DNA from 3 places in the Kitasatospora sp. NPDC048365 genome. Region 1 is predicted to be linked to each of the others. Evidence: riboswitches for the same ligand, from Rfam matches in the RefSeq annotation. Region 1 holds a riboswitch; each other region holds the start of a gene.
The links. Region 1 has a riboswitch for cyclic di-AMP ahead of ACGFX4_RS02670 (hypothetical protein). Riboswitches for the same ligand answer to the same signal wherever they lie in the genome.
Positions count from the first base shown of each region.

Region 2: another riboswitch for cyclic di-AMP. It lies ahead of ACGFX4_RS26910 (transglycosylase family protein); the one in region 1 lies ahead of ACGFX4_RS02670 (hypothetical protein).
Region 3: another riboswitch for cyclic di-AMP. It lies ahead of ACGFX4_RS38290 (transglycosylase family protein); the one in region 1 lies ahead of ACGFX4_RS02670 (hypothetical protein).

Region 1 covers NZ_JBICYJ010000002.1:200,583-207,397, forward strand. The annotation lists gene ACGFX4_RS02655 (IclR family transcriptional regulator) at 1-205, shown strand, start outside; gene ACGFX4_RS02660 (hypothetical protein) at 280-594, opposite strand; gene ACGFX4_RS02665 (hypothetical protein) at 672-1,154, shown strand; gene ACGFX4_RS02670 (hypothetical protein) at 1,151-2,494, opposite strand; cyclic di-AMP (ydaO/yuaA leader) riboswitch at 2,500-2,676, opposite strand; gene ACGFX4_RS02675 (esterase/lipase family protein) at 2,822-4,081, opposite strand; gene ACGFX4_RS02680 (ribonuclease domain-containing protein) at 4,295-4,690, shown strand; gene ACGFX4_RS02685 (carbohydrate binding domain-containing protein) at 4,897-6,815, shown strand, end outside.
Region 2 covers NZ_JBICYJ010000029.1:93,363-100,177, forward strand. The annotation lists gene ACGFX4_RS26900 (LacI family DNA-binding transcriptional regulator) at 1-967, shown strand, start outside; gene ACGFX4_RS26905 (hypothetical protein) at 1,035-1,235, opposite strand; gene ACGFX4_RS26910 (transglycosylase family protein) at 1,346-2,569, opposite strand; cyclic di-AMP (ydaO/yuaA leader) riboswitch at 2,577-2,739, opposite strand; gene ACGFX4_RS26915 (hypothetical protein) at 2,978-5,110, shown strand; gene ACGFX4_RS26920 (sirohydrochlorin chelatase) at 5,188-6,084, opposite strand; gene ACGFX4_RS26925 (DUF397 domain-containing protein) at 6,436-6,681, shown strand; gene ACGFX4_RS26930 (ATP-binding protein) at 6,779-6,815, opposite strand, start outside.
Region 3 covers NZ_JBICYJ010000066.1:11,845-18,659, forward strand. The annotation lists gene ACGFX4_RS38285 (diiron oxygenase) at 46-939, shown strand; gene ACGFX4_RS38290 (transglycosylase family protein) at 958-2,046, opposite strand; cyclic di-AMP (ydaO/yuaA leader) riboswitch at 2,130-2,275, opposite strand; gene ACGFX4_RS38295 (peptidylprolyl isomerase) at 2,567-3,235, opposite strand; gene ACGFX4_RS38300 (class I SAM-dependent methyltransferase) at 3,312-3,929, opposite strand; gene ACGFX4_RS38305 (helix-turn-helix transcriptional regulator) at 4,129-4,992, opposite strand; gene ACGFX4_RS38310 (alpha/beta fold hydrolase) at 5,156-5,974, shown strand; gene ACGFX4_RS38315 (HEAT repeat domain-containing protein) at 6,045-6,815, shown strand, end outside.

The sequences.
Region 1 (6,815 bases):
CGGGTACGTGGTGGACGACCAGGAGCAGGAGATCGGGGTGCGCTGCATCGCGGTCGCGGTGCCGGGCGCGCCGACGCCGACCGCACTGTCGGTCTCCGGCCCGGAGGCGCGGATCCGCGCGCTGGAGGCGCAGGCGGGCAGCGCGGCGCTCGTCCCGGTGATGCGTCAGATCGCCTCCCGGCTCGGCGAGGTGCTCGCGCCGTAGCGCGGACGGCGCGACGGCCAGACGGGACATCAGGAGCGCCACGGCCACCACAGCCGCCACGGCCGTCGACCGCGTCAGTCGGACAGGTCGAGGTCGCCGACCTGGGCCACCGTCACCTCGAAGACGGCGAGCACCGGATCGGCCCCGGCCTCGCGGAACAGGCGCGGCGCGGCGGCGGTCTTCGGGTCGGCCCGGACGGCCTCCAGGGTGGCCAGGTCGCGCCACAGGCTCTGGATCCGCCAGTGCCGGTCGCTGCCCTTGAGCAGCTCGGTGCGCAGCAGCCCCTCCGGCAGCGGGCCGGCCACCAGCTGCCGGTACGCCTGGACGAAGCCGGCCTCCCGTTCGGCCGCGACCTCGCCGCTCACCTCGCTCAACACGCGACCAGTCATCGTGTCCACCTCCGCTCGACAGGGCCGTGCGCCACTACTGTGAGTATGCAGGTGGGCACCGACAGTGGGAGTGGAGCATGGCCGTGCGGGTGATGCGGGGGCCCATGGTTCTGGCGATGGCGGCCGCGGCGGCCCTGGGGACGACGACCGGGACGGCGGCGGCGCTGCCCTCGCACGCGGACCTGCAGGTGGTCCGGCTCGACCCGGACCCGGCCGCGCCGGGCGGGCTGACCACGGTGCACGCCTTCGTCGCCAACGGCGGACCGGACCGGACGGCCTCGCCGTTCACCGTGCTGGTCGACCTGCCGGCGGGCTTCACCGCCGAGGGCCCGTTCTTCCCGGAGAACTGCACCGTCTCGCTGGCCGGCCACCTGGTCCGCTGCACCTTCCCGGCGGGCCTGCCGGCGCTGCGGACGGCGACCGCGCTGATCCCGGTCCGGGTGAACGCGTACGTGCCCCCCGGCACGAGGGCCGAGGGGCACGTACGGGTGGCGGGCGCGGACGACACGGTCCCGGCGAACGACCGGACGGCGTTCACGCTGACCGTGCGGGCCGACTAGCGGTAGACGCGGACCCAGTCGGCGGCGAAGCTGATCGGCGCGGAGCCGGACGCGGCCGGGTGGTACTGGCCGGCGCTCAGCGACAGGTTGAGGATCAGGTACGCGGACCAGCCGGTGCCGACCCCGGTGCCGTCGGAGAACACCTTCTTGCCGTTGACGTACCAGTCGACGGAGTCGGCGCCGTAGTAGGTGCCGATGGTCACCCACTGGTCCTTGGCGATGGCGCTCGCGTCGGTGTAGTACTTCGAGCCGGACTTGACGTGGTTGGTCAGCTCCAGCAGGTTCGGGTTGTCCGGGTGGTACTCGAAGGAGTCGATCTCGCCGTTGCCGTTCTTCCAGGTCCACAGGGCGGGCCAGGCGCCGGTGCCGGCGGGCAGCTTGACCCGGGTCTCGGCGTAGTCGCCGGTCTTCACCTGGAAGCCCTGGGAGGAGTACTCGGTGGTGAGCAGGCCGGTGTCCCAGGCCTGCTTGCCGTTCTCCAGGGTGTGGCCGGACGGCTTGGCGGTGAAGGTGGCGACGCCGCCGGAGACCTGGACGCCGCTGGTGGTCAGCCAGTCGAGCTTGTTGTCGTCCGGGTTGTGGTTGCCGTAGCGGTAGGCGCTGGACTTGTCGCCGGTCCACTTGGAGCCGTACGCGATGGCGCTGTCGAACTCCTCGGACCAGGTCAGCGCCTTGCCCGGGATCGGCGAGCCGGTGCCCGCGGCCGGGGCGGTCGGCGCGGTCGTCGGCGTGGGGGCGGCCGTGGGCGTCGGGGTCGGGGTCGGCGTCGGCGCGGGGGTCGGCTTGACCGTGGGGGTGGGCGCCGGGGCCGGGGTGGTGGCGCCGGCGGCGGCCACGGTGAGGGTGCGCGAGGGCAGGTTGTGCCAGGCGTTCGCCGAGTCCTGCCAGAAGCCGAACTGGGTGTAGGTGCCGGCCGGCAGGGTGCGGGCGGCGCTGGTGAAGGTGGTGCCGCCCGGGCAGATCTGCACGTTGCTCGCGTTGCCGGGGAAGTCCAGGTTCCGCCCGGCGGCGTCGCGCACGCCGACGCCGAGCGTCTTGGCGGTGAAGCAGGAGGAGGAGTGGACGGTCAGCGAGGCGGTCGTCGAGACGGCGGCGGCCATCGACTCCGGGGTGAGCCGGTCCTGGGTGACGGTCGCGGCGGCGGACGTGGCGCCGGCGACGGCGGCGGTCGTGGCGGCCGAGGTCGCGGGGGCCGCGGTCGTCGGGGCGCTCCAGGCGGACGGGGTGGTCCAGGCGGACGGGTTGAACCAGGCGGCCTGGGCGCTGCCGGCGAGCGGCGCGCCGATCAGGGCGGCGGCACCGGCGACGGCGCCGATGCGGGCAGGACGGGAGAGGCGCATGACGGGGTTCCTCCGCGACGCCTGCGAGGTGAGCTGTCGGGTTCGGGCCCTGAGGCGGCCCGGCCGCGCGCGTGCGTGCGTGCGGCTTCACCCCTAGCCGTGCCCGGCCGTCCCGGAGGGAGCGGAGGGCATGGCGACGTACCTGTGGGTCCCCCGCTCCTGTCCAGTGGTGGTCAGCGAAAGCCCCCGGCGGGTGGACAGGATTCGGCGTCCCGGCGGTGGCGTGCCCGGTGCGAGCACCCGAGCAGGCTAGACAGATTGTCGACAGAGCGACAACCGGCCCGGGAGAGACAAGCGTCACACCGCGGGCCGGCGGGACTGCCCTGGTCAGGCGAGCCAGGAGGTGATCTGCTGGACGGCCGCCGGGGCCCAGGCGAGCTCCATGTGGTTGAGGCCGCCGAGCAGCGCGGTGCCGCCGACGGTGGGGATGCCGGTGGTGTCCAGGGCACTCGCGGTGAACACCAGGCCGTCGCTCGGGCCGCGGCCCTCGTTGAGGATCCCGGGGATGTCGGCCGAGCCGCCGGCCAGCAGGTAGGTCCGCACGGAGGCCGGAATGCCGGCCCGCTGCAGCGGGGCGATCAGCGACCCGGCGTCGATCGCGGCCTGGATGCCCTGGCCCGAGGTGTAGAAGCCCTGGCCGCCGTAGTAGGTGGTCCACCAGTCCTGGGCGGTGGAGTCGACGCCGTACCGGCCGTCCCAGCGGGCGAGCAGCTGGCGCTGGCCGGGGAAGCAGTCGTACCCGCCGCTGGGCAGCACGCCGAGGCAGGGCTGCGCGGTGTAGCTGCCGTAGCAGGTCATGTACAGGTGCGGGGAGGGCGCGTTGGCGGTGCCGCCGCAGGCCGGCCAGGTGGCCAGCGAGAAGGCCCAGCCGTGCGCGTACGTGTAGTCCAGGCCGCCGTGCGGGCCGCCGAGGGTGATCAGACGCCGGACGTCCCCGGCGTAGGCCCGGCCCCAGGACGGCCGGACCGAGGAGACGTACGCGCGGGCCGCGACCTCGCCCTTGCTCCAGGCGACCACGTCGACCTGGGCGACCCCCAGCCTGGCCCGGATCAGCGCGATCGCGTCGCCGACCGCCTGGGCCTGGAGCAGGTTGTCGCCCTGCTTGTGGGCGAAGTTGATCGCGAAGACCCGGTGGCCGGAAGCGGCCAGGTTCTGCGCCAGGCCGGTGGAGGGGCAGCCGGACGCGCCGCAGCTGCCGGTGGCGCCGGGGTCGGCCCAGGCCCGGTCGGCGTTGTCGTTGGCGCCGTGCACCAGCAGGACGGGGGTGGTGATCGGGCCGGTGTTCCAGCCGGTGCCGCTGTAGAGCAGGAAACGGCCGGAATAGGGCTGCCGGACGCCGCCGAACCAGGTCAGCCGGGCGCCGTCCTGGTCGCCGCGGCCGTCCGACGGGTACTGCTCGGCGCGGAAGCCGGTGGTGGTGTCCAGGTAGCGCTCGACCCGGTCCCAGCCGTTGCCGGGCGCGGTGAAGACGGCCTCCTGCGCGAGGTACGGGGGCGCGGCGGCGTGGGCGGGGACGGTGCCGATGCCGAGCAGCAGCAGGGCGGCGGTGAGCAGGGCGGTGCACAGGGACCTGACGGGGTGGGGCATCAGGGGTCGCCTCCTCGGGGGCGGCAGGGTGACGTGGAGTCAGGTCACGGTAGGCGCGGCGCGGCCGGAGACCCATGTGACAGGACCACACCGAGGGCTCGCTGCTGATGGCGGTCCGCCACAAGTCCCCCGGGTTCCCGGGGAGTTACCCGAAGATGAAAAATTGCGGCAACGTCTTTCGCGCGGACCTGACAAGCCCCCACACTGGCTCACATGCGAATCACTCTACGCGCGTTGAAGACCCGCGCCGCTTCCGTCGTCGCCGTCGGCATGCTGACCCTGGCCCCGACCGCCGTGTTCGCCACCGACGCCCACGCCACCGTCTCCGGGAACGTGTGCCGCACCGCCCTGCCGAGCCAGGCCCGGGACACCCTGGCCCTGATCGACAAGGGCGGCCCGTTCCCCTACTCGCAGGACGGCATCGTCTTCCAGAACAGAGAGGGCGTCCTGCCGGCCAAGGCCGGCGGCTACTACCACGAGTACACCGTGATCACCCCGGGCAGCTCCACCCGCGGGGCCCGACGGATCGTCACCGGCGCCGTCTACCACGAGGACTACTACACCTCGGACCACTACGCGACCTTCTACAAGGTCAACTGGAGCTGCTGACCCGAGCGTTCCTTCCCCTGCCCGCCCGCCCCGCTTCCCCCCGGGGCGGGCGGGCCCTTTTCGTCGCGGTCGGTCCACGACTCTTTACGTGGCGTTGACGGCTCGGTACGCTCCCCGCAACATCTTGCAGGAACTTGCGCAAGAGGACCCTCATCCCCCACCCGACAGGCCGCGCCCCAACCGCGGCCCGCCACGAGGAGTCCCCTGTGGACCAACGACCCCGCCACGTGCGGCGGCGCCATCCGATCCTGGCCGTCCTCGCGGTCATCGCCGGCCTGGTCGCCGCGCTGCTGCCGGCCATCACGGCGCACGCCGCCACCACCGCCACCGTCTACTACAAGCCGGCCACCGGCTGGACCGCCGTCAACCTCCACTGGGCCCCCACCGGCGGCGCCTGGACCACCTCGCCCGGCGTCGCCATGACGCCCGCCTGCACCGGCTGGTACAGCAGGACCGTCGACCTGGGCAGCGCCACCGGCCTGCAGGCCACCTTCAACAACGGCGCCGGCACCTGGGACAACCACGGCGGCGCCAACTACCAGCTCGGCAGCGGCATCTCGGCCGTCTCCGGCGGCACCGTCACCACCACCGACCCGTGCGCCGCCGCCACGCCCACCTCCGCCACCGTCTACTACTGGACGGCCACCAAGAACTGGTCCGCCTACTACCTGCACTGGGCGACCACCGGCGGCACCTGGACCACCTCGCCCGGCACGAAGATGGCGGCCGCCTGCACCAACTGGGTCAAGCTCACCGTCGACCTGGGCACCTCCCCGACCTGGCAGGCGACCTTCAACAACGGCGCCGGCACCTGGGACAACAACGGCGGCACCAACTACCAGCTCGGCACCGGCCTGATCACCGTCAAGGACGGCGTCATCGCCCACTCCGACCCGTGCGCCGACACCCCGCCGCCGGCCACCGGCACCCCGGCGACCGTCTGGTACTCCACCGCCACCGTCGGCTGGTCCACCGTCAACCTGCACTGGGCCCCCACCGGCGGCACCTGGACCACCGCCCCCGGCATCGGCATGGACGCCGCCTGCACCGGCTGGGTGAAGAAGACCGTCGACCTCGGCACCGCCACCACCTGGCAGGCCACCTTCAACAACGGCAACGGCACCTGGGACAACAACAACGGCGTCAACTACCAGCTCGGTACGGGCAACTCCACCGTCAAGGACCGCACGGTGACCGCCTCCGCCACCGACCCGTGCGCCGCCGTCGTCCCCGACACCACCGCACCGAGCGTGCCCACCGGGGTCACCGCCACCGCCAACACCACCGCCGTGGTGCTCACCTGGACCGCCTCCACCGACAACACCGGCGTCACCGGCTACCAGGTCACCCGCACCGGCGGCACCAAGGGCACCTCGGTGGTCAACACCACCTCCACCGTCTACTCGGAGACCGGCCTGGAGGCCACCACCGCGTACTGCTGGACCGTCAAGGCCCTGGACGCCGCGGGCAACCTCTCCGCCGCCTCGGCCCAGTCCTGCGCCACCACCGGGACCGCTCCCCCGCCCGCCGCGGGCGGCACCCCGCTCGGCGGCGACCCGCGCAAGGACCCGATCTACTTCGTCCTCACCGCCCGCTTCAACGACGGCGACAGCGCCAACAACCGCGGCGGCAGCCAGGACGTCAAGTCCGGCAACGCGGCCAACGGCGACCCGATGTTCCGCGGCGACTTCAAGGGCCTGGTCGACAAGCTCGACTACGTCAAGGGCCTGGGCTTCTCCGCGATCTGGATCACCCCGGTGGTGCTCAACCGCTCCGACTACGACTACCACGGGTACCACGGCTACGACTTCTACAAGGTCGACGCCCGCCTGGAGTCGGCCGGCGCCTCCTACCAGGACCTGATCAACGCCGCCCACGCCAAGGGCATCAAGATCTACCAGGACGTGGTCTACAACCACAGCTCCCGCTGGGGCGCCAAGGGCCTGTTCACGCCGACCGTGTACGGCGTGCGCGACAGCCAGTGGTCCTGGTACTACGACCAGCCGAACGCGAACTTCACCTACGACGGCCTGACCGTGGACCCGGTCTCCGGGAAGTCGTACTACAACGGCGACATGTGGTCCACCGCCGAGCCGGCCGGCAACACCTGCGTCAACTGGGGCAA
Region 2 (6,815 bases), on a different contig from region 1:
CACCGTCAGCCGCGTCCTCAACGGCAAGGCGGGTGTGTCCGCGACCACGCGGCAGACCGTGCTGGCCGCACTCGACGTGCTCGGGTACGAGCGGCCCACCCGGCTGCGACAGCGCAGCGCGGGTCTGATCGGCCTGATCACCCCGGAGCTCAGCAACCCGATCTTCCCCGCTCTCGCCCAGGTGATCGAACAGGTGCTCAGCCGGCACGGCTTCACGCCGGTGCTGTGCACCCAGACCCCGGGCGGGTCGACCGAGGACGAACTGGTCGACATGCTGGTCGAACGCGGGGTGGCGGGCATCGTCTTCGTCTCCGGCCTGCACGCCGACACCACCGCCGACCACGACCGGTACGCCAAGCTCACCGGTCGCCAGGTCCCGTTCGTGCTGATCAACGGCTTCAGCGAGAAGATCGCCGCGCCGTTCATCTCGCCGGACGACCGGGCCGCGATGGCGATGGCCGTCCAGCACCTGGTCGAACTCGGGCACGAGAAGATCGGCCTGGCGGTCGGCCAGAAGCGGTACGTCCCGGTGCTGCGCAAGATCGAGGGCTTCACCGCCGCCGTGCGGCAGCTGCTCGGCGCCTCCCCGGAGGAGGCCGAGGCGCTGGTCCACCACACCCTGTTCAGCGTGGAGGGCGGCCACGCGGCCGCCAACGCGCTGCTCGACAAGGGCTGCACGGCGATCGTCTGCGGCAGCGACATGATGGCCCTCGGCGCGATCCGCGCGGTCCGCCAGCGCGGGCTGTCGGTGCCGCAGGACGTCTCGGTGGTCGGGTTCGACGACTCGCCGTTGATAGCGTTCACCGAGCCGCCGCTCACCACCATCCGCCAGCCGGTCGAGGCGATGGCCACCGCCGCCGTCGACGCCCTGCTGGAGGAGGTCGGCGGGAACCCGGGCCAGCGCTCGGAGTTCATGTTCCAGCCGGAGCTGGTGATGCGCGGCTCCACCGGCGCCAACGCGCGCTGAGCGTACGTGAAGGGCCCCGGAGAGACGGTCTCTCTCCGGGGCCCTTCGGCGTTGTCCCCCGGCTGCCTCAGCCCTCCTGGACGGGCGCCTGCGGGGCCGCCAGACGGCTCTCGTCGGCCGCGTCGCCGGTCCGCGCCTCGGTCCGGCGCCGGGTGGCCAGGAAGTCGCGGACGAGCAGCTCCACGGCGTCCTGCGGGCTCTTGGTGCCGGCCAGCAGCATCACCTCGATGGCGAGGTCGGCGTCGAGGGACACGGTCACCTTGGCCATGGCGGCTCCTGGCTTTCTGCGGGACGGCTGGTGGGCCGAAGCATAGGCCGCTGCCCCCGGAACCGACCAGGCTCTCCGGGGGCAGCGGGCGGCGCTCACCGCGCCTGCGGTCAGACGCGACCGGCGAAGTCCGGCGCCCAGTTGGCGACGGTCTCGGTGCGCACGCCGGCGCGCGGGTTGGCCGCCTCGACGTACTTGCCGTCGCCGATGTAGACGGCGACGTGGTAGACGCCCGAGTTGCCGCCGTTGTTGGACCAGAACAGCAGGTCGCCCGGGAGCAGGTTGTCCAGCGAGACGCGGGTGGCGTAGTCCGCCTGGTCCGCGGCCACGCGGGGCAGCGAGATGCCGGCCTGGCGGAACGCGGCCTGGGTCAGGCCGGAGCAGTCCCAGCCGCCGTTGCCGGCGCCGCCGTAGATGTAGGCCTGGCCCAGCTTGGACAGCGCGAAGTCGATCGCGGCGGCCTTGGAGCCGGTGGCCTTCACGGCCGCGGTGGTGCTCTTCGCGGCGGTCGTGGTCTTGGCGGTGGTGGTCTTCGCCGGCGCGGTGGTGGAGGCGGCGCTCTTGGAGGTCCCGGCGGACTTCCACGAGCCGTTCCAGGAGGACGACTTGGTGGCGGTCTCCGGCTTGGCCGGGGTGGCCACCGCGACGTTGCCCAGGGCGAGCTGCTGGCCCGGGTAGATCATGTCGGGGCCCTCGGTGAGCACCGAGCGGTTGAGCTCGTACAGGCGCTGCCAGCCGCCGTCGACGTGGTGGCTCTCGGCGATGGCCGACAGCCAGTCACCGGCGGCGACCGTGTAGGTCTCGGTGGCGGCCTGCGGCTGGGCGGCCTGCGGCTTGGGGGCCTCCTGCTTCGGGGCGGCCTGCTGCGGGGTGGCCTGCTTCGGCGCCTGCTGCTTCGGGGCCTGCGGCTTGGGGGCGGCCTGGACGGTGGAGCCGGTGCTCGGGGTGCCGGCGTCGACCTGCGGCGCCTCGCCGCCCTTGGTGAGCCCCGCCTTGACGGAGCAGACCGGCCACGCGCCGGGGCCCTGCTCGGCCAGCACCTTCTCGGCGACGGTGATCTGCTGGGCCTTGGTGGCCTGGTTGGCCTGCGGCGCGTACGCGTGGCCGCCGAACGCCGCCCAGGTGCTGGAGGTGAACTGGAGACCGCCGTAGAAGCCGTTGCCGGTGTTGATGGACCAGTCGCCGGTCGACTCGCACTGCGCGACCTTGTCCCAGGTGGACACCGAGGCGGCGGAGGCGGTGCCGGAGAGCAGGCACGGGATCGAGAGGCCGAGGCCCACCACGCCGGTGGTGGCGATGGCGCGTCGGGCGCGCTTGGCGTTTGCGGACAGCATGAAGACGTGTTCCTCTCCCACGCCTGCGAGGTGAGCTGTCGGATTCGGGCTGGAGTTGCCCGGCCGTGCAAGCACGGCTTCACCCCAAGCCCGGGGGAGGTCTGACCTCGTCCCGGGCGACTTACCTGGTTCCCCCGCCCCTGCCGTGGTGCGTTGAGCGCTGCCGACCGACCCGGCGGCAGGACTCGGCGTTCCGGGTGGGATGGGTCCGTGTGACCACGAACGTGGGCAGCACGTTAGGCAGAGTTAAGTTGAAACTGCAAATAGGTGTGATATACCTCACATGGCGTTTTTGCAGGCGGAGCCGGTCGGATTCGACCGCTTTCGCGCAACACCCGTGCCGTAGGAGGGAGCTGCCTATGCTTCAGGCGACAGCGCCGGATGCGGAGCCCGCGGGAGGGGCAGCCGATGACGCCCACTGAGAATGCGCCGCCGCCGGATCCGGGAGACCCTGCTCCCCGGCCGGCCCGCCACCGGAGGCCGGTCGCCCGCCGGAGGATGCTCGCCTGGCTGGCCGTCGGGACGGTCGCCGCCGTGACCGGCGGGGAGGTGCTGCGCCAGTCCCTCGCCGACGCGAAGACCCGCAGACCCGCGCCCCCGCTGCCCGCGACGGCCTCCCCGGCCCCCTCGGCGGAGCACACCCACGGCGCCCCGCCGCCCAGTCCGAGCGAACCTCCGCCGCCGGTCGACGAGTCCGGCCGCCGCTGGTCCGACCCGGCCGGCTGGGGCGGCGCCGTGCCCGGCCCCACCACGGCCGTCCGGATCGCCGACCGGGTGCTGCTCGACACCGACGCCGCCGTCGGCTCGCTGCTGATCGAGCCCACCGGGTCGCTGGTCTTCGCCCGGGAGCAGACCCTGGCGCTGGCGAGCGCCGGCAACGTCGAGGTGCGCGGCTCCCTGGCCCTCGCGCCGACCGGGGCGGCCATCCACACCCTGCGCTTCCCGAAGGTCGACGAGAAGCGCTTCCAGGGCGGCGGAATGGCCCTGGTGGGCAGCGACACCGGTCTGTGGGTCGCCGGCACCGGCTACCTCCGGCTCGACGGCGCAGCCAAGACCGCCTGGGTCCGGGCCGCGACGGCGCTCAAACCGGGCGAAACCACCATCAAGCTCTCAACTGCCCCGGAAGGGTGGCGGGCCGGCGACGAGCTGGCGATCACCCCGACCCTCGCCCCCGACACGGACGGCTTCTCCACCGCCTACGACTACGCCACCGTCCGCTCGGTCGACGGCGCCACCGTCACCCTCGACGCACCGCTGCGCCGGGCCCACCCGCGGGTCGCCGTCGGCGCCGGGCTCACCCTCGGCGCCGAGGTGCTCAACCTGACCCGCACCGTCCGGGTCGAGGGCACCGCCGAGGGCCGCGCCCACATCCACATCACCAGCTCCCGGCACGCCGACGTCCGGCACGCCGCGCTGCGCTGGCTCGGCCCGCGCGCCGCCGGCAAGGACAAGTGGAACGGACAGCCCGTCACCGAACCGGTGCTGGGCCGGTACGGGCTGCACTTCCACATGCTCGCCGACTCCTCCCGGGGCACCGTGGTCGAGGGCGTGGTGGTCCGCGACACCGGCAACCACGCCTTCGTGCCGCACGCCAGTCACGGCATCACCTTCCGATCGTGCATCAGCCACGAGACCTGGGAGGACGCCTACTGGTGGGACGGTCCGCTCGACACCCGCACCCCGCAGGGCCCGTCCGACGACATCGCGTACGACGCCTGCGTCGCCTCCCGCACCGTCTTCGAACCCAACCCGCGCGCCTACCGCCTGACGGGCTTCAGCCTGGGCGCGGGCAGCGGTTCGAGCGCGCGCGGCTGCGTCGCGGTCGGCGTGCAGGGCGCCACCGGCGCCTCCGGGTACGAGTGGCCGGAGACCAGCGAGGGGGTGTGGACCTTCGAGCGCTGCCTGGCCCACAACAACCTGGAGAACGGCATCTTCGTCTGGCTCAACGCCCAGCACCACCACACCGTCGCCCAGTTCGTGGCCTACCACAACGGCGGCTGGGGCATCGAGCACGGCGCCTACCTCAACGACTTCGACTACCTGTCGAGCGTGCTGTACGGCAACGCGAGCGGGGGAGTGGCGGTCCACGCGCTGGGGCGGGAGAAGGGGACGCGCTTCGACGGCCTGCTGATCGACGCCGCCGGGCAGTCCGACTACGCGGTCGCCACCGCCAAGCACCAGCTCGCGGGCGAGACCGTGACGATCAGCCGGTGCCGGATGACCGGCTACCGCAAGGCCGGCGTGGCCTTCCGGGCCGACCCGGAGGGGAAGCCGGACGACATCGCGGTGCTCGACTGCGAGTTCGGCGGCAACGAGGTCTGGCTCGACCCGGAGGCGCCCGCGCCCAAGCGGATCCTGTTCCGCAAGGCGGGTCAGGGGCAGGCGGTCGCCCTCAGCAAGCCGGGCACCGCGCCGACCGCCGTCCCCCAGTGGAACGCGGCCAGCACCCCCGCGGACGCGCCGCCGGTCCAGAAGGCCGTCGCGCCGCTGACCCTCACCCTCCCGGACGCGGCGAGCAGGACCACCCGCACGCAGCCGTGAGCCCGCCGGCAGGTGCCGCGACGTGAAGAAGGGCCCCCGCGGGGGCCCTTCCTCGTGTCTGTTCCGGGATTCCCGGACTACTCCGCCGCGGGCTCCCCGGCGTGCGCCGCCGACCCGCTCTGCTCCGCGTGCTCCGCCTGCTGCTCGACCGGGGCGGCCGGCAGGACGGCGAGGTAGGTGGAGGCGATCAGCTGGCCCACCGTCGGGTACGCGCCGAGCGGGGCCGCGCTCGGGCAGCCGGTCTCCTCGGCGGCGGCCGCGAGCAGCTCCGGGTCGGCCTCGGGGCCGATCACCAGCGGCGCCAGCGCCGGGCGCTCGGAGCCGGTCGCCTTCAGGTGCTCGACGGCGGCGGCGACGGAGCCGGGCACGTCCAGGGCGGCGGCGACCACCGGCACGGCGAGCCGCGCGGCGAGCAGCACGCCGGTGATCCCGGCGGACGCGGCGGCGTCCTCCCCGCCGGCGGTGGTCAGCACCACGCCGTCGGCGGCGGTGGTGATGGCGAAGAGGCGGGCGCGGTCGGCGCGGGCCAGCCCGGCCTCGGACAGCCGCACGTGGACGGCCTCGGCGAGCAGCGGGTGCGGGCCGAGGGTGTCGGTGACGACGGCGCCGGTCTCGGCGGCGAGCCGGTGCAGCTCCTCCAGGAACCCGTGCGGGCCGGGGAGCAGCGGCACCAGGACGGGTGCCGGCATACCGGCGTCGAGGGCCTGGGCGATCAGCCCGGCGACGGTGTCGGCGTCCTCGCCCCCGAGGTAGCCGGCCGCGATCTCGATGCCCGGCTGCTCGCCGCGCACGATGGAGAGCAGCTCGTCCACGACGGGCCGGGCGTCGGGCCCGGCCGCGGCCGGGACGGCCAGGATCAGGGCCGGCGAGCCGGCCGGGATCTCGGGGCGCTCGGGACGACGGTGGCGCCCCCGCGCACGGGAGCCTGGCTGACGGACGGGCAGTGGCGCGCCCGGAATGGCTGCGGTGCTCATGCCGGAGATCGTAGGACATTGACCAGCCGGTGCTGCAGTCGGATGCCGTACGTAAACATTTCCCGTCCGCCAGGTGACGCGGCTCACATCGACGGGCCGTGACGGTCGGTGAGGCCCGCAGGGCGCCATGAAGATCGACAACGCGCCGCCGCACGTGTGCGGACGGTCATGCCCGTGGCGCCGTTTCGCCCGGATATGTCCGCTTATGGCGTGTCAACTTGCCGGGTGTGAAGTGTTCGTGGGGACCTTCGCACGTACATTTGCACGAGCTTTTTCCCCTGCTGATGCACGTGCATCCGAGCTATCATCACGTCAAGTGAGGTGTTCGCCTGGCTTCTAGGGGAGAGAACGATGCGTGAGGCGTACAACGGCATGGCGGCTGCGGACCTCGAGGGCGTGGTCTGGCAGAAGAGCCTGTACAGCAACTCGAAGGGCAACTGCGTGGAGTTCGCCGCGCTCCCCGGCGGGGCGGTGGCGATGCGCAACTCGCGCTTCCCGGACGGGCCCGCCCTGATCTACACCCGGGACGAGATGACGGCGATGCTGCTCGGGGTGAAGGACGGCGAGTTCGACCACCTCGTCCAGCCCTCCGGCTGACACGCGCCTGACGCACCGTCACTGTCCGGGCCGTCGCGGGGGTTCACCTGCGACGGCCTCAGCGTTCCGCCGGCCTCTCCCCGGCCGGGCGGCCCGCTCAGGCGGAGCGGCGGTGCAGGCCCAGGTTGTCCGGA
Region 3 (6,815 bases), on a different contig from region 1:
TACCTTCGCGGCACGGACACGTACGCGCCGCGAAGGAGATCCCCCATGCCCGAGACGACCCGCCTGCGCGACCGCGAGCGGACCGCCGAACGCCTGCTCGCCTCGTCCGCCAAGCTCTCCTTCGACCCGCTCAAGGACGTCGACTGGGACTCCGCCCCCGAGCCCGGCCGCTACTACTGCCCGCCGCACCGCCTCTCGCTCTACGGCACCCCGCTGTGGGAGACGCTGGACGAGGAGCGGCGGATCGAGCTCAGCAAGCACGAGACCGCCTCGATCGCCAGCGTCGGCATCTGGTTCGAGGAGATCCTGATGCAGATGCTGCTGCGGCACGCCTTCGACCAGGACCCGACCTCCGCGCACGTGCAGTACGCGCTGACCGAGATCGGCGACGAGTGCCGGCACTCGGTGATGTTCGCCAAAATGATCAGCTGGATGGGCGTCCCCGCGTACGGCGCGCGCCCGGTGGCGCACAACCTCGGACGGCTCTTCAAGGCGATCTCCACGCACAGCCAGACCTTCGGCGGCACCATGTACGTCGAGGAGATCCTGGACGCCTTCCAGCGCGAACTGATGGCCGACGAGACGCTCCAGCCGCTCACCCGGCAGGTCTCGCGGATCCACGTCATCGAGGAGTCGCGGCACATCAGCTATGCGCGCGAGGAACTGGTGCGGCGCCGGCTCGGGCCGGTCCGGCGCCGCTACGAGCAGCTGTTCATCGGACTGATCGTCTACTTCGCCACCGTCAGCCTGATCCACCCGCGCCTGTACCGCGCCGTGGGCATCGCTCCCGAGGTCGGCAGCGCCGCCGCGAAGGCCAACCCGCACTGGCGGGCCACCAAGGTGGAGATGGCCGCCAAGGTGATCGGTGTCCTCGACCGGGCCGGGCTGGTCGGCCGCACCAACCGCTGGCTGCTGCGGGCCGCCGGCGTCATCCACTGACGGGCGGCCCGCAGGCCGTCACTGGCCCAGCTGGAGCACCAGGCCGGGCTTGAGCAGGTCCGGGTTCTCGCCCACGACCAGCTTGTTGGCCTCGTAGAGCCCCTTCCAACCGCCCTGCAGGCCGTTGTTGCGGGCGATGGACGCCAGCGTGTCGCCCGCCTGCACCGTGTACGCCTTCGGGGTGGCGGCCGGCGGGGCCGACTCGGTGGCAGGAGAGCTCGGCTGCGCGGTGGGCGCGGCCGGAGCGGTGGCGTCGGCGCCCGGGACCGTCGGGGTGGTCGGACCGGTCGCCGGCGCCGTCGGGTCGACCGGCGGCGCCACCGGCAGCGTCGGGTCGCCGGTGACCGGCGCGGTCGGGTCGACGGTGACCGGCGGGACGGTCGGGTCGGTCGGGGTCCCGGTCGGGTCGGTCGGCAGGGTCGGCGTCGTGGTGACCGGCGCGGTGGGAAGCGTCGGGTCGACCGGGACCACCGGAGCCACCGGGGCGACCGGCGCGGTGGTGGCGGGCGCCGTGGTGCCCTGCGCGTTCCGGGCGTCCTGTGCGGCCTTCGCCGCCTTCGCGGCGGCCGAGCTGACGTGGTGCTCGTACACCGAGTGGTGGCTGGTCCAGAACCAGCCGCCGTCCTGCTCGTACCAGTACACGCTGTACACCGGGTCCCAGCCCGGGAGGCCGGAGAAGACCGGGGTGGTGTGCGCGGCGGGCAGCGAGCCGTCCTGGGCCGCGTTCACCATGTCGACGCCGCGGCTGCCGCGCAGCGAGCCGGTCTCGTCCGCCGAGTCGTTGACGTCCACCACGCCGGTCACGCCGTCCCGGGACAGGCCGGCCTGCTGGGCGCAGGTGCCCCAGCCGCCCTCGCCCTCGGCGGCGAGCACCCGCTCGGCCACCGCGATCTGCTGGCTGCGGGTCGCCCGGTCCGCGCTCGGCGCGAACTCGGTGCCGCCGTACGCCGCCCAGGTGGAGTCCGTGAAACGCAGGCCGCCGTGGTAGCCGTCGCCGGAGTCCGCGCTCCAGTTGCCGCCGGTCTCGCAGCCCGCGACCTTGTCCCAGACCGGCGTCGGCGCGGCCTGCGCTCCGGTGGCGGCCAGCAGGGGCAGTGCCAGGCCCACGCCCGCGATACTCGCGACCGCAATGGCCTTCTCCGCCTGGGTGGGACGGCGGTGCCGACCCGGACCCGTGAAGAGCATGAGGACGTCCCTCTCCGCACGCCTGCGAGGTGAGCTGTCGGGTTCGGACCGGGAGGTGGCCCGGCCGCCGGGAGGCGGCTTCACCCCGAGCCGTCGGGGACGGCGACTTACCTGGTTCCCCCACCCCTGCCCCAGGTGGTGTGTTGGGCATCCCGGGAGCGCGGCGGACAGGGCTCGGCGTTTCCGCGCACGGGGCCCGCGTGTGCGGGCTGCACGGAGACTATTCAACCCGGGCAGCCAATCACAAGCTCATACCGCCAGGATCACAGCCCCGTCACGGGCCGTCCACCTTCGTCGCCCACAAACCACAGCCACCCCACAAGCCCCGTCCGCACACCGCCGCCCCGCGCGGCCGTTCGAAACTCGCTTGCGCGAAGGTCGAACCGCGGTACGGTCCGGCCGCTGACGCCCGGTCGGCGGCCGGACGGATGTGTCGGTCCGGTCAGCGCTTGGTGATGGCGACGTGACGGATGTTCACCGGCAGGTTCGGGAAGCCGTCGCCCGGGTTGTTCTGGTCGTCCTCGCCGGCCGCCGCGATCCGCTGCAGGACGTCGAGCCCGGCCGTCACCCGACCGAACGGCGTGTAGGCGGGCGAGAGCTTGGTGTCCTTCCAGACGAAGAAGAACTGGCTGCCGTTGGTGTTCGGGCCGGCGTTGGCCATCGCCACCGTCCCGGCCGGGTAGGTGGCGCCCTCCAGGTTCTCGTCCGGGAAGGAGTAGCCGGGACCGCCACTGCCGGTGCCGGTCGGGTCGCCGCACTGCAGCACGAAGATGCGCTGGGTGGTGAGCCGGTGGCAGTGGCTGCGGTCGAAGTAGTCGCGCTCGGCCAGGAACCGGAACGAGAACGTGGTGCACGGCGCCTTGTCGGTCAGCGCCTTGAACGTGATCGCGCCCTGGGTGGTGCGCAGCGTCGCGCTGTACGGCTTCGCCGCCTGCTTCGCGTCGAACACCGGGATGCCCTTGAAGTTGTCGGCCGGGACCGCCGGGGTGTAGCTGCAGGCGGCGGACGCGGCGGCGGCCGAGCCGGACGGCTGGGCGGCGGCGACGGTGCCGGAGAGGGCCAGCGGCAGGGTGGCGACGGCGGCGAGCAGGGCCATGGACTTGCGGTTCACGGGGCGGCCTTCCGGATGGAGTTGGCGTGGACCCGTCATTCATGCCCCGTCCGGCCGGCCGCCAAGCGTGCCGGATTCACGCCCGGCGCAGGCGCACCAGTGTGTCGACCGCCTCGCCCGCCGTCCCGTCCGGCCGGGTCGCCGGGCGGCGGACCCGCTCCGCCCGAACGGCCGTCAGGCCGGTGTCGGCGAGGGTGGCGAGGACCTCCGGCAGGCGGTACAGCACCGCCGGGTCCTGCGGCCCGCCGACGCCCTCGGCCAGGTTGGTCGAGTCGTGGCCCACCACCAGCAGCGTGCCGCCCGGCGCCACCGCCCCGGCCGCACGCACCAGCACCGACCCCAACTGCTCGCCGGGGAGCTGCAGGTAGGCGATCAGCACCAGGTCGTACCCGGCTGCCTCCGGCTCGTACGCCAGCACGTCCGCCTCGACCAGTTCGACCCGGGCGGCGTTGTCCGCGGGCAGCGCGGCGGCGAGCGTGCGGGCCCGGCCCAGCGCGACGGGGGAGAAGTCCACCGCGGTCACCCGCCAGCCCCGGGCGGCCAGCCACAGGCTGTTGCGGCCCTCACCGGCCGCCAGGTCGAGCGCCCGCCCCGGCGTCAGGTCGGCGGTCTCCGCGGCGACCCAGCGGTTGGGCTCGGTGCCCCACACCAGCTCCGAGCTTCGGTAGCGGGTGTCCCAGGCGCTGCTGTCCAAGGCGTGCCTCCGGTGCGGTGCTCGTCGGGAGACCGAGACTATCCGGCGGGCGAGCCGGCGGCGTGGAACCGGCGGCCCCAGCCGGGCCCCGTCGCCGAGCACCGGCAGCGGGCCGCCGACGCGGGTAGGGGCGCGGCGCGCGGGTTCCGTGCGTCGGTGCAGGAGCCGGAGGGCCCGATGAGCGGTCGGGGCGCGGAGGCTAGGAGCCGCGGGGGGCGGCCTCGGCGCAGTGCCGATGCCCGGGGCCGAGCGCGCGCAGCAGGTCGAGGGCCTCGGTGCCGCCGGGCGGCGGCGTGAAGACACGCAGGCGCTGGTCGGCCGCCGGCGTCGCCAGTACCTCGCAGTCGAAGACGATCCGGCCCAGCTCGGGATGGACCAGCCGGTACGGGTGCGAGGTCCGCACCGCCACCTCGTGCCGCTCCCAGAGCGTCGCGAACTCTGCCCCGGCGGCCGAGTCCCGGAGCCGGGCGAGGAGGCCGCGGGACGCCTCGTCGGTGCCGCGCCGGACGACCGCGGCGCGCAGGTCGGCGACCAGTTGCCGGGCGTACTCCTCGTGCTCCTCGGGGGCCAGGCGCTCACGCACCACCGGGTCGGAGAACCAGCGCAGCACGAGGTTGCGGTCCGGGCGGGCCACCGAGCAGACGCAGCCGAACAGCGCCTGCGCCAGCTCGTTCTGCGCCAGCAGGTCGCCCAGATCGCTGAGGACCTGCACCGGGACGCCGTCCAGGCGGTCGAGCAGGTAGAGCAGGCTCGGCCGCAGGTACTCCCCGGCCCGGTCCGCCTCCGGCGGGCGGTGGCCGGCGAGCAGGTACAGGTGGTCGCGCTCGTCGACGCTCAGCCGCAGGGCCCGGGTCAGCGCGGCCAGCATCTGGTCCGAGGGCTGCGGACTCCTGGCCTGCTCCAGGCGCACGTAGTAGTCGGCGGACATTCCGGCGAGCACGGCCACTTCCTCGCGGCGCAGCCCGGGCGTGCGCCGCCGCGGCCCCTCGGGCAGCCCGACGTCCAGCGGGCCCAGCCGGGTCCGGGACCGGCGCAGGAAGTCGGCGAGCTGATCGCGGTCCATCCCCATGCCGGTAGTGATACCACCGCACGCCCGGTCCGGCGCCACCCGTTTCCCTGGGACCGGCAGTCCCAGGAAGAACGCTCCGCTCCCCACCCGACGGCGGCCGACGCACAGTGGTGACGTCCCGTCAGAGCGGCCCGAACGAACCGAACGGTGGTCACCCATGAAGGAATCCCTGCTGGCCGTGCCCGGCGCCCGGCTGCGCCACTTCGTCCGCGGCTCGGGCCCCGTCCTGGTGCTCGTCGCCGGCGGCCACGGCGACGCCACCGCGACCGAGGCCCTCGCCGACCGCCTCGCCGATCGGTACACCGTCCTCACCTACGACCGCCGCGGCCTGTCCCGAAGCACCGCCGACCGGCCCGGGGCGAGCCCCGCCACGCACGCCGACGACCTCTCCCGGCTGCTCGCCGCCCACACCGCCGAGCCCGCCCACGTCTACGGGAGCAGCCTCGGCGCGCTGATCGGGCTGGAGCTCACCGTCCGGCACCCCGGGCAGGTCCGTACCCTCGTCGCCCACGAGCCGCCCGCCACCCAGGTACTGCCGGAACCCGAGCGGGCCGCCGCCCTCCGGGACCTGCGCTCCGCCGAGGAGGCCTTCGCGGCCGACGGGACCGCCCCGGCGCTGCGCAGGTTCGCGGAGCTCGTCGGCATCGACCCGAGCGACCGTGAACCCGAGGTCGAGCTCCGCGCCCCGGGCCCGCAGCAGCGGGCGAACGCAGCCTTCCTCCTCACCCACGACACCCCGGCCACCCGCGCCCACCGGCTCGACCTCGCCGCGCTCGCCGCGTCCCCCGCCCGGATCGTCCCGGCCGCCGGCGAGGACTCCGCCCGCTACTGGCCGCACCGCTGCGCCGTGCTGCTCGCCGAGCGGCTGGGGACCGCCTGCGAGCCGTTCCCCGGCGGGCACAACGCCTACGTCTACCGCCCGCGGGCGACCGCGGAGCGGCTCCACTGCGTGCTCAGCACTCCGGCGGAGCCGTAATCAAGGGGCAGGTGAAGGGCCGGCCGGGTAGCGTGCTCGCCCGGTAGTGGACAGACCATCAGGGGGAGTGTTGACGGAGCCGTCGCCGGACCTGACGGACCGGCTGGTCCGTGCGGTGATCGCCAAGGACGCGGAAGCGGTGCGGGCCTGCCTGGAACAGGGCGCCGCACCCGACACCCCGGGCCCCGACGGGCTGCCCCTGCTCTGCACCGCCGTGGCCGGCCTCGACCACCGCACCGCGGAGGTCCTGATCGACGCCGGCGCCGACCAGGACCGGGAACTCCCCGACGGCAGCACCCCGCTGCTGCGGGCGGTCGACACCGGCTCGCCCACCCTGGTCGGCACCGTCCTCGGGAACGAGCCGCGGCTGCGCCTCCCCGAAGCCGCCCGACAGCGCCTGCTCGACCGGGCCCGGCACTGGCACGAGACCGGCGCGGTCGAGGAACTGCGACGCCGGACCGGGGCCACCGGGCCCGCCGTCAGGCGCCGGATCGACGAACCCGACGGCGACACGCTCGACGAGCTGTCCCTCGGCGGGCTCACCGTGCGGGCCGGGCACGGGGCGGTCCTCACCGCGCTGGAGTGGCGGTTCGTCCTGTTCCCGCCCGTCGAGGTGGTGATGGCGCGCGCCGTCCCGGACGCGGAGGTGGGCGACAGCAACTGGTTCGCCGCTTCCTACTTCCTCGGCCAACGACAGGGTCCACGCATCTGGTCCGAGCTGACCGCCCTGCGGGACCGTCCCGATCCCGTCCACCGGCGCTTCCTGGCGGCGGTCCTGGCCATGCGGAGCCTCTTCGTGCCGCTGGAGCGCATGCCGGAGATGGCCCGTGACACCGACTTC